Regions from separate parts of the Rhizobium sp. N122 genome, predicted to be linked through region 2. Evidence: predicted binding sites of a transcription regulator. Region 2 holds the regulator's gene; the other holds the start of a gene.
The links. Region 2 encodes LexA, which represses DNA repair genes until DNA is damaged. Its sites were predicted from a motif close to TGTTCNNNNTGTGTTCNG; they were not measured.
Positions count from the first base shown of each region.

Region 1: ATY75_RS23385 (helicase-related protein) is a predicted target of LexA. The motif match lies at 2,049-2,066, and genes of this name have one in related genera.

Region 1 covers NZ_LOKU01000036.1:19,833-26,834, reverse strand. The annotation lists gene ATY75_RS23400 (beta-ketoacyl-ACP reductase) at 1-563, shown strand, start outside; gene ATY75_RS34705 (hypothetical protein) at 655-813, opposite strand; gene ATY75_RS23395 (glycine zipper domain-containing protein) at 1,002-1,262, opposite strand; gene ATY75_RS23390 (DUF3309 family protein) at 1,290-1,445, opposite strand; gene ATY75_RS23385 (helicase-related protein) at 2,229-5,462, shown strand; gene ATY75_RS23380 (RNA-binding S4 domain-containing protein) at 5,465-5,869, shown strand; gene fdxA (ferredoxin FdxA) at 6,063-6,401, shown strand; gene ATY75_RS23370 (CarD family transcriptional regulator) at 6,796-7,002, shown strand, end outside.
Region 2 covers NZ_LOKU01000027.1:8,173-15,174, forward strand. The annotation lists gene eno (phosphopyruvate hydratase) at 1-1,243, opposite strand, end outside; gene kdsA (3-deoxy-8-phosphooctulonate synthase) at 1,385-2,230, opposite strand; gene ATY75_RS19835 (VOC family protein) at 2,230-3,123, opposite strand; gene lexA (transcriptional repressor LexA) at 3,320-4,039, shown strand; gene ATY75_RS19845 (ComEC/Rec2 family competence protein) at 4,020-6,437, opposite strand; gene gltA (citrate synthase) at 6,727-7,002, shown strand, end outside.

The sequences.
Region 1 (7,002 bases), on a different contig from region 2:
ACGTTTCGGATTATGCCGCCTGCGGCGAGGGGATTGCCAGGATCGAAAGCGAGATCGGGCCGGTCGACGTGCTCGTCAACAATGCCGGCATCACCCGCGACGCGATGTTCCACAAGATGACGCCGCAGCAATGGCACGAGGTGATCAATACCAACCTCACCGGCCTGTTCAATATGACGCATCAGGTCTGGACCGGCATGCGCGACCGCAGCTTCGGCCGCATCGTCAATATCTCGTCGATCAACGGCCAGAAGGGACAGATGGGTCAGGCGAATTATTCGGCGGCCAAAGCCGGCGATCTCGGCTTCACCAAGGCGCTGGCCCAGGAAGGGGCGGCCAAGAACATCACCGTCAACGCCATCTGCCCCGGTTACATCGGGACCGAGATGGTGCTCGCCGTGCCGGAGAAGGTGCTGAACGAACGCATCATTCCGCAGATTCCCGTCGGCCGCCTCGGCGAACCCGAGGAGATCGCGCGCTGCGTGACCTTCCTCGCCTCCGACGATGCCGGCTTCATCACCGGCTCGACGCTGACGGCCAATGGCGGGCAGTTCTTCGTCTAACCTACCTCGAAAATCGGATTCGATTTGAAAGCGATAGTGTGTCCTGCCGGATGCGCTATCGCTTTTTGTATGGATGCCCTCCTGGGGAAGTTCAGGAGCGGTCGCCGGCGTTTGGGGGATGCCGTCGGGGAGCCTTGGCCGGTACGCGCTGCAGCGGGCGATCCTGGCCGCGAAGAGCTGAGATCGCGGTTGCCAGGAAAGCCGAGGCGATGAGAATGGCGACGGCGGAATTCAGGAAAATCTGACCCATGGAAACGTTCCTTTCAAATGCGCCGGGCGGCTTGGCCTACCCACTGCGCTCATGAAGGAAATATGCCCCTGCCCGACGGAGTCGGTAGGTTCGGCTTTCGCGACCGATCGTCAACACCGTGTTGACAGGCGGGCAAAGAAAAACGGGCGCCGAAGCGCCCGTTGGGAAGTCCGAAATGCTTTTGCTGGTCAGTAGCGGCAACGGGCCTCGTAGCGGCGGCCGTAGCGGTCGCGATAGACGCAGTAGCCGCGGCGTTCGACCGACTGGCCGATGAGAGCGCCGGTGAGACCGCCGGCAACGGCGCCGACGGCGGCACCACCCCAGCTGTTGGTGACGGCACCGCCGATGACCGCACCGGTGCCGGCGCCGATCGCCGTGCCCTGCTCGGTCGCTGTGCAGGATGCCAGGGCGCCGACGAGGGCACCAATAAGAACAATCTTCTTCATCATGTCGTAACTCCCCAGGTTTGTTGGCCTTTAGATGCGGCCCATGAGTACAAGGATAATGATAATCACGAGAACTAGCCCCAAACCGCCAGAAGGTCCATAGCCCCAGCCACGGCTATAACCCCAATTCGGCAAGGCTCCGATCAAGAGCAGAATGAGGATAACAAGAAGTATCGTGCCAAGCATGGTGTGTTTCCTTCATTTCATCGGCAATTTGAATGGACGAGAAACACGCATTGGCGATTTTTGTTCCCGGTTACGCCAGGAAATGTGACGCCTCCTGACCCACGACCCAGCGGAAACCTGCTCATATGGTTAAAAAGATCTTTAAATACAATATGTTGCGGTGAACAAAGCAAGAAGGTCCCGATGTCGCCGATTCGTCAGCGATTCGTTCCGTTTTTGATCGGGCGCCATCGATCTTAACGGCATCTGAATCCGGCTTTCGAAAGATTAATGCCGATGGGGCAAGGCGGAGCAGGGAGGCCGGTCGGCGATCCGCATCTAGCGCATGGACGCAATGTCGCCACCAGATGTGGCCGTGAACGAAACGCGAAACCGACAGGGTCGGCGATTCGTCGCCGATTCGTTCCGGCTTTGGTCGACAGGTTAATTTCGGGCGCAATTTACGATTGCTCGCCGCCGGACGGAGTCGTTGTTCGTGGCGACGAAAATGCGAGGGACAGGGAGTACGGTGATTCAGCATCTAGTGGAAAAAAGTGATTCAAAATCAATACTTAGCCGTGAACAAAAGCTGAATCAGCAGGAGTCAGCGATTCGTCGCTGATTCGTTCTCACGCTGTTCCGATTCGCAGATCCGGGCGCTACGCGTGACTCGCAAAGGTCGTAATCGCCGAAGCATTTTGAAATCTGCCCTTGCGTTTGCGGCGGCGGCTGTCCATGTGTTCTCTGGCTTCCCTCGCGGAGGCACTCTTTTCCCGGGGGCTGCCTGCCTCATTTGCATGGACCATGACTCTGACTTCGCAGCCGATGATTCTGAGCGGACGCGGTGTGACCGCGGTGCTCGGGCCGACCAATACCGGTAAGACCCATTATGCCATCGAGCGCATGGTCGCGCACGGGACCGGCGTGATCGGCCTGCCGCTCCGGCTGCTGGCGCGCGAGGTCTATACGCGGGTGGTGGAGAAGGTCGGCGCGCAGAATGTGGCGCTGGTCACCGGCGAGGAAAAGATTTCGCCGCCCAATGCCCGATTTTCTGTCTGCACCGTCGAGGCGATGCCGCGCGAGACCAAGGCCGCCTTCGTCGCGATCGACGAGGTGCAACTCGCCGGCGATCTCGAGCGAGGCCATATCTTTACCGACCGGATCCTGCATCTTCGCGGCCGCGAGGAAACGCTGCTGCTTGGTGCTGCGACGATGCAGCCGATCCTGCAGCAGCTCCTGCCCGGCATCACGATCGTCGAGCGGCCGCGGCTTTCGCATCTTTTCTATGCCGGGCAGAAGAAGATCACCCGGCTGCCGCAGCGCTCGGCCATCGTCGCCTTCTCGGCCGACGAGGTCTATGCCATCGCCGAGCTTATCCGCCGGCAGCGCGGCGGCGCGGCTGTGGTGCTCGGCGCGCTCAGCCCGCGCACCCGCAATGCGCAGGTGGCGCTTTATCAGGCTGGCGATGTCGAATATCTGGTGGCGACCGATGCGATCGGCATGGGTCTCAACCTCGATGTCGATCACGTCGCCTTCGCCCAGGACCGGAAATTCGACGGCTACCAGTTCCGCAATCTCAATCCGGGAGAACTCGGCCAGATTGCCGGGCGCGCCGGGCGGCACGTGCGCGACGGTACCTTCGGCGTCACCGGGCAGGTCTCGCCCTTCGACGAGGAACTGGTGCAGCGCATCGAGGGGCACGAATTCGACAACGTCAAGGTTTTGCAGTGGCGCACGACCGAGATGGACTTCTCCTCGATTCAATCCTTGCGGATAAGCCTCGAGGCGGGGCCGCGCGTGCCGGGGCTGACGCGGGCGCTGCCTGCGGTCGACCAGCAGGCGCTGGAACAGCTTTCGCGTTATCCCGAGGTCATCGACCTTGCCGACAGGCCGGCCCGCGTCGAAAAACTGTGGGAGGCTTGCGCGCTTCCCGACTATCGGCGTATCACCCCGGCACAACATGCCGATCTTATCTCGACCCTCTTTTCCGATCTCGTCCGCTATGGCACGGTGAATGAGCAATTTCTTGCGGAGCAGGTTCATCGCTCCGATCGGACAGATGGGGAAATTGACACGCTTTCGGCGCGAATCGCGCAGATAAGAACCTGGACCTATGTTTCGAATCGGCCTGGTTGGCTTGCCGATCCGACACACTGGCAGGAAAAGACGCGGGAAATCGAAGATCGATTGTCCGACGCGTTACATGAAAGGTTGACGAAACGCTTTGTTGATCGCAGGACATCTGTGCTCATGAAGCGCCTGAGAGAGAATGCGATGCTGGAAGCTGAAATCAGTGTGAATGGCGATGTCTTCGTTGAAGGACATCATGTAGGGCAATTGAGCGGATTCCGTTTCACGCCGGTGGCGGGAACGGACGGACCGGATGCCAAGGCGGTTCAGGCTGCGTCGCAGAAAGCGCTTGCGCTCGAATTCGAGGCCCGTGCGGCGCGAATCCACGCCGCCGGCAACAGCGACCTGGCAATCGGCTCGGACGGGTTGATCCGTTGGATCGGCGACCCGGTGGCGCGGCTTTCGGGCAGCGAGCACGTCATGCGTCCGCGCGTGATTCTGCTGGCCGACGAACAGTTGACGGGCAATGCCCGCGATCATGTCGCCGCCCGTGTCGAGCGCTTCGTCAATCATCATATTAGCACGGTGCTGAAGCCGCTCGACGATCTATCGCGCGCCGAGGACCTGCAGGGTCTGGCCAAGGGGCTGGCCTTCCAGCTCGTCGAGAATCTCGGCGTGCTGTTCCGCCGCGACGTGACCGAGGAGGTCAAATCGCTCGACCAGGAGGCGCGCGCCTCGATGCGCCGCTACGGCGTGCGTTTCGGCGCCTACCATATCTTCGTCCCGGCACTTCTGAAGCCGGCGCCGGCCGAACTCATCACGCTGCTCTGGGCGCTGAAGAACGACGGTCTGGACAAACCGGGCTACGGCGATCTCATTCCGGTGCTTGCCGCCGGCCGCACCTCCGTCGTCACCGATCCGAGTTTCGAGCGGATGTTCTACAAGCTCGCCGGCTTCCGCTTCCTCGGCAAGCGCGCCGTGCGCATCGACATCCTCGAACGGCTTGCCGATATCATCCGGCCGCTGCTGCAGTGGAAGCCAGGTCAGGCAAATCGCCCGGAGGGCGCCTATGACGGCCGCCGCTTCACGACGACGACGGCGATGCTGTCGATCCTCGGCGCGACGCTCGAGGACATGGAAGAAATCCTCAAGGGTCTCGGCTATCGCGCCGATGCGGTGAAGGCGGAAGAAGCATCGGCACATCTTGCGACGCAGGATACCGCCGCAGTGCCAGTAACGACCGCGGAAACGCCTGCCGACGAGACGGCCGAAAAGGCCGATCACGACGATGCCGACGGCGCGGCGGAAGAGACGGCTGCCGAGCCATCCGCAACCGAGGCGGCTTCGGCTGATGTCGACACGCCGGTGGCGGCCGAAACCGCCGCTCCTGATCAAGCGATCGAGGCATCCGCTCCGGATGACGCTTCCGCTCCCACGGAGACGGCATCGACGTCTGAGGCATCCGCTTCCGGGGAAGCCGGCGAGCCGGCGGAACCGAAGCCGGTTCTTCTGTGGCGTCTCGGCGGCCGCAACGACAATCAGCGCCAGGCGCGCGGTGGGCACGGCGATCGCCGTGGCGGCCAGGGCCAGGAGCGCGGTCAGAACCAGGACCGCGGCGATCGCAATCGCCGGCCGGGCGGCGGTGAAGGCGGCGAAGGCAATCGCGGCGGGGAAGGGCGCGACAATAATCGTCACAGCCGCGGCAAGGACGGCGGCGGCCGCGATGGCGGCCGGCCGCAGCAGGCAAGAGGCGACCGCAACAACCAGCCACGGAGCGACCAGCCGCGTGGCGATCGGCAGGACCGCAAGGATCGCGGCGAGCGAAATGACCGCAACGATCGCAACAACAACCGCGGCGGTTCGCAGCCGCTGCGCTTCGAGGCCAAGCCGCCGCGCAAGGAGAAGCCGATCGATCCGGATTCACCCTTCGCCAAGCTCGCGGCTCTCAAGGAGCAGATGAAGAAGTAATCATGAGCGGGGAGACACAGCCGACAAGCGGTTCGCGCCAGCGCATCGACAAGTGGCTGTTCTTCGCGCGCATGGTGAAGTCGCGCTCATTGGCGCAGAGCCATATCCAGTCGGGCCATGTGCGCATCAACGGCGAGCGTTGCAACCATCCAAGCCAGATGGTCAAGCCGGGCGACCGGATCGAGCTGACGCTGGAGCGGCGCGATGTCGTTCTCATCATGCGCCTGGCGGGCGAGCGGCGCGGCCCCTACGAGGAGGCCCGCCTGCTCTACGAGGACCTGTCGCCGCCGCCCGATGAGGCAAAACGCCTCACCCCCTACGAGCAGGCGATCCGGGCGACCGGCGCCGGCCGTCCGACCAAAAAGGAACGACGCGCAATCGATAGGCTGATGTCGGACGAGGATTAGAAAACTCTGCCCGCGGCGGCGGCTTTTGCAGATCGTTTGTCCTTGAAATCCGGCGTTAAAGCCGATACGTCACTGACAACCTGCCGGAAGCGTGCTTGCCTCCCAAGCCTGCCCACGCTTTTCCTCCGGCACGGGGATAGGCGCGACGTTCCAGGTTGCCCGGCCCCATCCGCATGGAATCCTGGAGTTCTTCATGACCTATGTCGTGACCGACAATTGCATCAAGTGCAAATACACCGACTGCGTGGAAGTCTGCCCTGTCGACTGCTTCTATGAGGGCGAGAATTTCCTCGTCATCCATCCTGACGAATGCATCGATTGCGGCGTCTGCGAGCCGGAATGTCCCGCCGAGGCGATCAAGCCCGATACTGAGCCGGGCCTCGACAAATGGCTGAAGATCAATACCGAATATGCCACCATCTGGCCGAATATCACGGTCAAGAAGGACCCTTTGCCCGAGGCGAAGGAAATGGACGGCGAGACCGGAAAGTTCGAGAAATATTTCTCTGAGAAACCCGGTTCCGGCGACTGAGACGGCGCCTGAATTCGGTTGCCGGATTTGGGCGGCTGCGGGGCAAAATGGTTTAAAAGCTGCGCGAGGCATATGGGTGACATGTGTTGCCCGCATGACTCAAGTGAAGCAAATTATTGATTTCCTCATATTTTTATGATAGGTTTTGCATACTGTTCCATTTGTGGCATGACGCATGCCCAAAACCATCACGAAAGCAAAACAAATCCGTACGCGGTTTCCGTGACATATCAACGCTTTGAGCGCCGGGTCCCAAGATCGTGCGCAAGAAGTTCTTTGCTTTTGACCGATGGGACCAGAGTGAAGTCACCCGACGGATACTACCGTCTCACCCGGGCCTGACTGACCCGGCTCCGGCCGCCGCCGGAAGCGTAACAGGGAGTTTTTGAATAGAATGACGACTCAGCAGAAAAAGCCTTCCACAGCTCGCCATGGCTTCAAGACCGGTGAATCGATCGTCTACCCCGCTCACGGCGTCGGTACCATCACCGCAATCGAAGAGCAAGAAGTTGCCGGCATGAAGCTTGAACTTTTCGTTATCGATTTCGAAAAGGACAAGATGCGTCTGAAGGTTCCGGTCGCCAAGGCGATGAGCATCGGC
Region 2 (7,002 bases):
GGGCCTGGGGGCCGAGGCCTTCCTCGATGCGGATCAGCTGGTTGTACTTGGCGAGCCGGTCGGAACGCGACAGCGAGCCGGTCTTGATCTGGCCGCAGTTGGTGGCGACCGCGAGATCGGCGATGGTCGAATCTTCGGTTTCGCCGGAGCGGTGCGACATGACGGCGGTGTAGGCAGCCTTATGCGCCGTGTTGACGGCGTCGAGCGTTTCCGTCAGCGAACCGATCTGGTTGACCTTGACGAGGATCGAGTTGGCGACGCCCATGCGGATGCCGTCGCGAAGACGGGCGGAGTTGGTGACGAAGAGATCGTCGCCGACGAGCTGGGTCTTCTTGCCGGTGAGGTCGGTCAGCGTCTTCCAGCCGTCCCAGTCGTCTTCGGCCATGCCGTCTTCGATCGAGATGATCGGGTACTTGGCGGCAAGTTCGGCCAGATATTCGGCCATGGCGCCCGATTCGAGCGTGCGGCCTTCACCTTCGAGAACGTATTTGCCGTCCTTGAAGAATTCCGTCGAGGCGCAATCGAGGCCGAGGTAGATGTCCTCGCCCGGCCTGTAGCCGGCTTTCTCGACCGACTTCATGATGAAATCGAGGGCTTCCGAAGCGCTCTTCAGGCCCGGTGCGAAACCGCCTTCGTCGCCGACATTGGTGTTGTGGCCCTGGGCGGCCAGTTCCTTGCGGAGCGTGTGGAAGACTTCCGAGCCCATGCGTACGGCTTCGGCGATCGTATCGGCGCCGACCGGCAGGATCATGAATTCCTGGAAGTCGATCGGATTGTCGGCATGGGCGCCGCCGTTGATGATGTTCATCATCGGCACCGGCAGCAGACTTGCGGAAGCGCCGCCGACGTAACGGTAGAGCGGCAGGCCGGAGGCCTGGGCGGCAGCCTTGGCGACGGCGAGCGAGACGCCGAGGATGGCGTTGGCGCCGAGGCGCGACTTGTTCGGCGTGCCGTCCAGCTCGATCATGATGTTGTCGATCTGGATCTGGTTTTCGGCGTCGATGCCGCCGATCGCGTCGAAGATCTCGGTATTGGCGGCATCGACCGCCTTCTGTACGCCCTTGCCGAGGTAGCGCTTGCCGCCGTCGCGCAGCTCGACCGCCTCATGGGCGCCGGTCGAAGCGCCCGAGGGAACGGCCGCGCGGCCCATGCTGCCGTCTTCGAGATAGACGTCGACTTCGACGGTGGGGTTGCCACGGCTATCGAGAATCTCGCGGGCGATGATATCGGTGATTGCAGTCATCGGTTCTTCCTGCTCGGTGGGTGATCAATCGTTCGAAGCCTGTCATAATCGAAGGCGTGCAAATTACAATGGCGCATTGCTGCACCTTCGACCTGCATGTCCGATCGTCGCTATAACACGAACATGTCAGGCTTTTGACTGTCAGCCCTTGGCGACGGCATCGAAGGCCAGCAGCTTTTCCAGAAGCCGCGGCATGTCCTTGAGGTAGACCATGTTCGGGCCGTCGGACGGTGCGTTGTCGGGGTCCTGGTGGGTCTCGACGAAGACGCCGGCAATGCCGGTCGCCACCGCCGCGCGCGCCAGCGTTTCCACGAATTCCCGCTGACCGCCGGAGGATTCCCCCTGTCCGCCCGGCTGCGCCACCGAATGGGTCGCATCGAAAATGACCGGCGCACCCATCGACGCCATGATCGGCAATGCGCGCATGTCGGAAACCAGCGTGTTGTAGCCGAAGGAGGCGCCGCGTTCGCAGAGCAGCACGTTCGGATTGCCGCTGGCGTTGAGCTTCTTCAGCACGTTCTTCATGTCCCAGGGGGCAAGAAACTGGCCCTTCTTGACATTGACGGCACGGCCGGTCTCGGCGGCGGCGATCAGAAGGTCGGTCTGGCGGCAGAGGAAGGCCGGGATCTGCAGGACATCGACCACCTTTGCCACTTCGGCGCATTGCTCGGCGGTGTGAACGTCGGTCAGGACGGGAAAGCCGAACTCCTTCTTGAGATCGGCGAAGACCTGCATGCCCTTTTCAAGGCCGATGCCGCGCTCTGCCGACAGCGAGGTGCGGTTCGCCTTGTCGAAGGAACTCTTGTAAACGAGACCGATGCCGAGCTTTGCACAGAGCTCCTTCAGCGTGCCGGCAACCATGAAGGCATGGTCGCGGCTCTCCATCTGGCAGGGGCCGGCAATCAGCGACAGGCGGCCGGTATTGGAAAAGGTGACCTGGCCTGCGCCCGCGCCGATCCTGACTTCCGAATTCGTATCAGTGCTCATCATCTTTCCTCGAAGGCGAAAAGCGTGCCCTGCCCGGGCGCCGGCTTCACCAGAATACGATTGTTCTTGCGCGTGTAGGTCACTCCGTTAGCAGCCAAATGCGCTTCTGTCACGGCAAGATCGGCGACGGTGAAGCGGATGGCCCGGCCGCGCAGGCCGCGGTCGGCGGATGAGATGGCAAACTCGAAATAGGCCTCCAGCCCTTCCGGCGTCATCAGGCTGATTTTCGCATTCGGCGCCGCGATATTGACGCCGAAACTGGTTTTCTCGACGGCCGACTGCGCCATGACAAGGCTGACGAAACCGGCGAAGGCGGAGGCATCAGGCGCGCACAGCGCGATCTCGGCGATGCCGGTCACGCCATTGGCATGTGTCTCCAGCGCGCCGCGGTCGGCCGGCAATGGATTGATGCGTTGGCAGGTGAAGAGAAAGAAATCGGGTGCCCGCAGATCCGCGGCAAAGGCCAGTTTGAAGCTGCCGATGCCTTTGGAACCGTCCGGCATTTTCATCAGCCGGCTGAACTCCAGCATCTCGCCGGCGCTCAATCCGCCTGAAATGAAGCTTTGATGATCGAGGCCGGCATCCTCGGTGCCGAAAACCACGGCCGAAAGCCCCTCATCGCCGCAACGGAAGCGGAAGGCCCGGTTGCGGGCGGTGAAGACATTGCCTTGCCGCGCCGAGGACTCGCTCTCCTCGACGCTGGCGATACCGAGCGGCTCCAGATAGGTCTTGTCGGCGAAGAAGACGCAGGCATTTTCCGTTCCGAAGGGATGACGGGCATCGGCCGCAACGGTGAAGCCGAGCTTGCCGAGTCTTTCGCGCGCCAGATCGATATTGACGACCGGCAGCACGACATGATCCAGTGGGTGCGGCTTGGCGGAATTCGTGTTCATGATATCCCCTCCTGCAATTGCGAAGAGATGTGCGACGGCGCCTTCCTCAATGCAAGACATGGCGCCGATCCGGCGAATGAAAATAAAAATCTCAACGAGTTGGCGCCAAGTTTTACGGAAATTTAGCTACTTGCGGAACACATATGGAACATATAGTGTCTGTTCTGGATTTGTTTCAATCAGGGGTCACACGCCGATGCTCACGCGCAAACAACAGGAGCTTCTCCTTTTCATTCATGAGCGCATGAAGGAATCCGGCGTTCCACCGTCCTTCGACGAGATGAAGGACGCCCTGGATCTGGCCTCGAAATCCGGCATTCATCGCCTGATCACGGCGCTTGAGGAACGCGGCTTCATTCGCCGCCTACCGAACCGCGCCCGGGCGCTCGAGGTCATCAAGCTTCCGGAGGCCTATAGCCCCAGCATTCAGCCCCGGCGTGGTTTTTCGCCGAGCGTCATCGAGGGCAGCCTCGGCAAGCCCCAGCCGGTCGCCGCCCCCGCACCCGCAAAACCCGTCGCCGACAACGGCAACTCGGTCTCGGTGCCGGTCATGGGCCGAATCGCCGCCGGCGTTCCGATTTCGGCGATCCAGAACAACACCCACGACATCGTCGTTCCCGCCGACATGCTCGGCTCGGGTGAGCATTATGCGCTGGAGGTCAAAGGCGATTCGATGATCGACGCCGGCATCTTCGACGGCGACACGGTGATCATCCGCAACGGCAGCACGGCAAGTCCCGGCGACATCGTCGTCGCCCTCGTCGATGACGAGGAAGCGACGCTGAAGCGCTTCCGCCGCAAGGGCGCCTCGATCGCGCTTGAAGCCGCCAACCCGGCTTATGAGACCCGGATCTTCGGGCCAGACCGCGTCAAGGTGCAGGGCAAGCTCGTCGGTCTCATTCGCCGCTATCACTGACGCTGGACGGGCCGGTTTCGGCGAAACTATTGCTGCGCCAGTCATAGGCGCGATGGCGTATCCACGGCCGCGACAGGCTCTCGAATGCGGTTGCGACCTCCAGGCCGGCGTCCGCGAAGCGCAGCTCGACGGAACCGGTCCTGCGTAGCGTCTCACCGGTAAAGAGCGTCGCGCCCGAGCGGCAGCTATTGAAACGCAGGCGGACAGACGTGACGACGATATCGGAGGCATCGCAGGCCGGACCGAGATAGGCGGCATTGTCGATGACGGTGACGACGCGCCCATTGCCAAGCCTTGATGTGCACCAGGCCTTTTTGACACAGGAAAAGCGGTTTGTTTCACCGCCCGCCGCCGCCCGCATCGCCGTCCTCGCTTCGATCTGCTGATCGTGGGAAAGCCTGACGCGGCGGTCTTCTCCCTCCGGCGGGATAGCAGGGCCTTCCAACATCTTCGGTGGATGATGTGTCGGCAGGACCAGTGCTCTCTGCCACTGGTCGAAAATGAAATCCGGCGGGTTTTCGCGGTTGGAAGCCATTGCCGCCACTGCAACGAGCGCGACCAGACTGCCATCCTCCGAAATCACCAGATCCGGCGGCCGGGGGACCGGCAGAACCAGCAGGAAGAGCGTCGAGACGGCGAGGGTCGATGTGCCGGCATGGCGCAGCCGGGTGCGCAGCAGTGTCAGCAGCAGGAAGCCGGCCACGGCGACGGCGAAATACCAGGCGGGCAAACGGCCGACGCCGATATCGCCGCCCCAGCCGGACACCGTCTTGGCGACAGCGATCACCAGATCGAGGCCGAAGCCGACCACCTCCCAGAGCGGAGCGTCCAGGCCGAACGGCATGAGCAACATTGCCAGCAGCCCGGCCGGCATGACGATGAACGAGATGATCGGCATCGTCGCGAGGTTTGCCGGCAGGCCGTAGGCCGTCAACCGATGAAAATGCTCGATCGAAAACAGCGCCGTGGAAAAACCGCCGATCAGCGACGTCAGCAGGACGCCACCGAAGAAACCGGCGACCGCAACGACCGGCCGGAAGATCGGCAGCTTGAGCAACGCGTTTTCGCGGACGCGCCGGTCCTTCCACAACTGATAGCCCGATACCAATGCCAATGTCGCGGCAAAGGACATCTGGAAGCTCGGGCCCAGCACTTCGGAGGGTGAAATGGCGATGATGACAAGCGCCGAGAGAACGACATTGCGCAGGCTGATCGACGGCCGATCGAAGAAGACGGCGATCAGCATGATGGCCATCATGATGAAGGCGCGTTCGGCCGAGACCCCGAATCCGGAGATCAGGTAATAGGCGGTGACGGCGATGAGCGCGCCTGCGGCGGCGATCTTCTTTGTCGGATAGGCTTGGGCGACGCCCGGAAAGAGGCTGAGCAGCATCCGGAAGCCGACGAAGAAGATGCCGGCCGACAGCGCCATGTTGAGACCCGAGATCGCGACGATATGGGCGAGGCCCGACTGGCGCAGCGCCTCCGTCGTCGCATTCGAGATCGCGCGCCGCTCGTCGGTCACCAGGGCGGCGGCAAAGGCGCCGGTATCACCGGGCAGGATCGACCTGATGCGGTCGCCGATGCTGCTGCGCAGCCGGTAAAGCCATTCGAGCATAGCTTCCGACGTCGACCTTGCACCCTGCGGGCCCGCCTCCAAATCTTTCGCCGGAGCGCCGTAGAAGAAGCCGTTGGCGCCGATGCCGTCGAAATAGGCGCCGAAGGAGAAGTCATTGAGTTCGGGAAGTGCGGGGCCCGAGGGCGGCGTTAGCCGCGCCCTGCCGGTGATAATGTCGCCGATCTCGAAAGGCGTGTCGGCGCCGCGGACAATCGCGGTTACGCGCCCCGGCGGCCGCTTCAACTCCGGCTCGTCTGTGGCCCTGACGGCGAGAATGTAGCGCCAACGCCCACGGCCGTCGCCTTCGCGCCGTTCGACACGGCCGGTCAGCGTCGTCGTCACGGATGAATCGAGGATCACGGTCGATGCCCGCCAGCTCTCGAACTGTGCGCAGAGCATGCCGCAGACCACAAGTGCAAGCGCCAACAACGTCGCTCGCAACACGGCCCGGCTACGGTCGGTGATGAGAACCGCAATGGTCAGCACCGACAGCGAGAGCAGTAATGTCAAAAGCGGAAAATCGGATTCGGCCAGAAACCAGAAGGATGCGCCGGCGCCGAGGAAGACCGGCGAAAACAGCAGCAGGCGGCCGTGATCCGCCTCCTCGCCCAGCATGGACCTGCAAGCGCGCAAGGATTGGCGGGCTGCGGCCGGCAGCCGGTGGCGCCAGGGCGTCGCCGACTGCGTCCTTGCCGATGGCGTCGCCACCACAGGCAGAGAAACGCCGGAGGATCCGGCGCCAGCTTCCGGCCGCAATTCGACTGTCGTCAATTCCTGCATGCGCCGCCCAAGTCACCCGCGAAGGCGCCCAGAATGCAACCTCCCAACAAATCGGGCAAGGATAATCGATTGAAATATGAGGGAAAATCGCGAGCGCCAAAAGGCCAGTCGAATCATTGGCTTCCGATATGCACGCTGCTCATCGCTGCAGTGCCTAAAAGGTGATACTGCAATGCACAAAATGCCGTCACGGTAACTTGGCATTAGCTTCGCGATCATATAGCTATCGGTGAGGACGCTTAACCCCTATGGCGCTTTTATGGCGCCACCGCCATTTCGGAGGATCAGCATGACGGATCAAAGCGCTACAATAAAAATCGGTGACAAATCTGTCGACCTAGCCGTCAAGAGCGGCACGATCGGCCCGAGCGTCATCGATATCGGTGCTCTCTATAAGAACACCGCTTCCTTCACTTACGATCCGGGTTTTACCTCGACCGCATCCTGTGAATCCAAGATCACCTACATCGACGGCGACGAAGGTGTGCTGCTGCACCGCGGCTATCCGATCGAGCAGTTGGCCGAGCATGGCGACTTCCTCGAAGTCTGCTACCTGCTCCTCTAC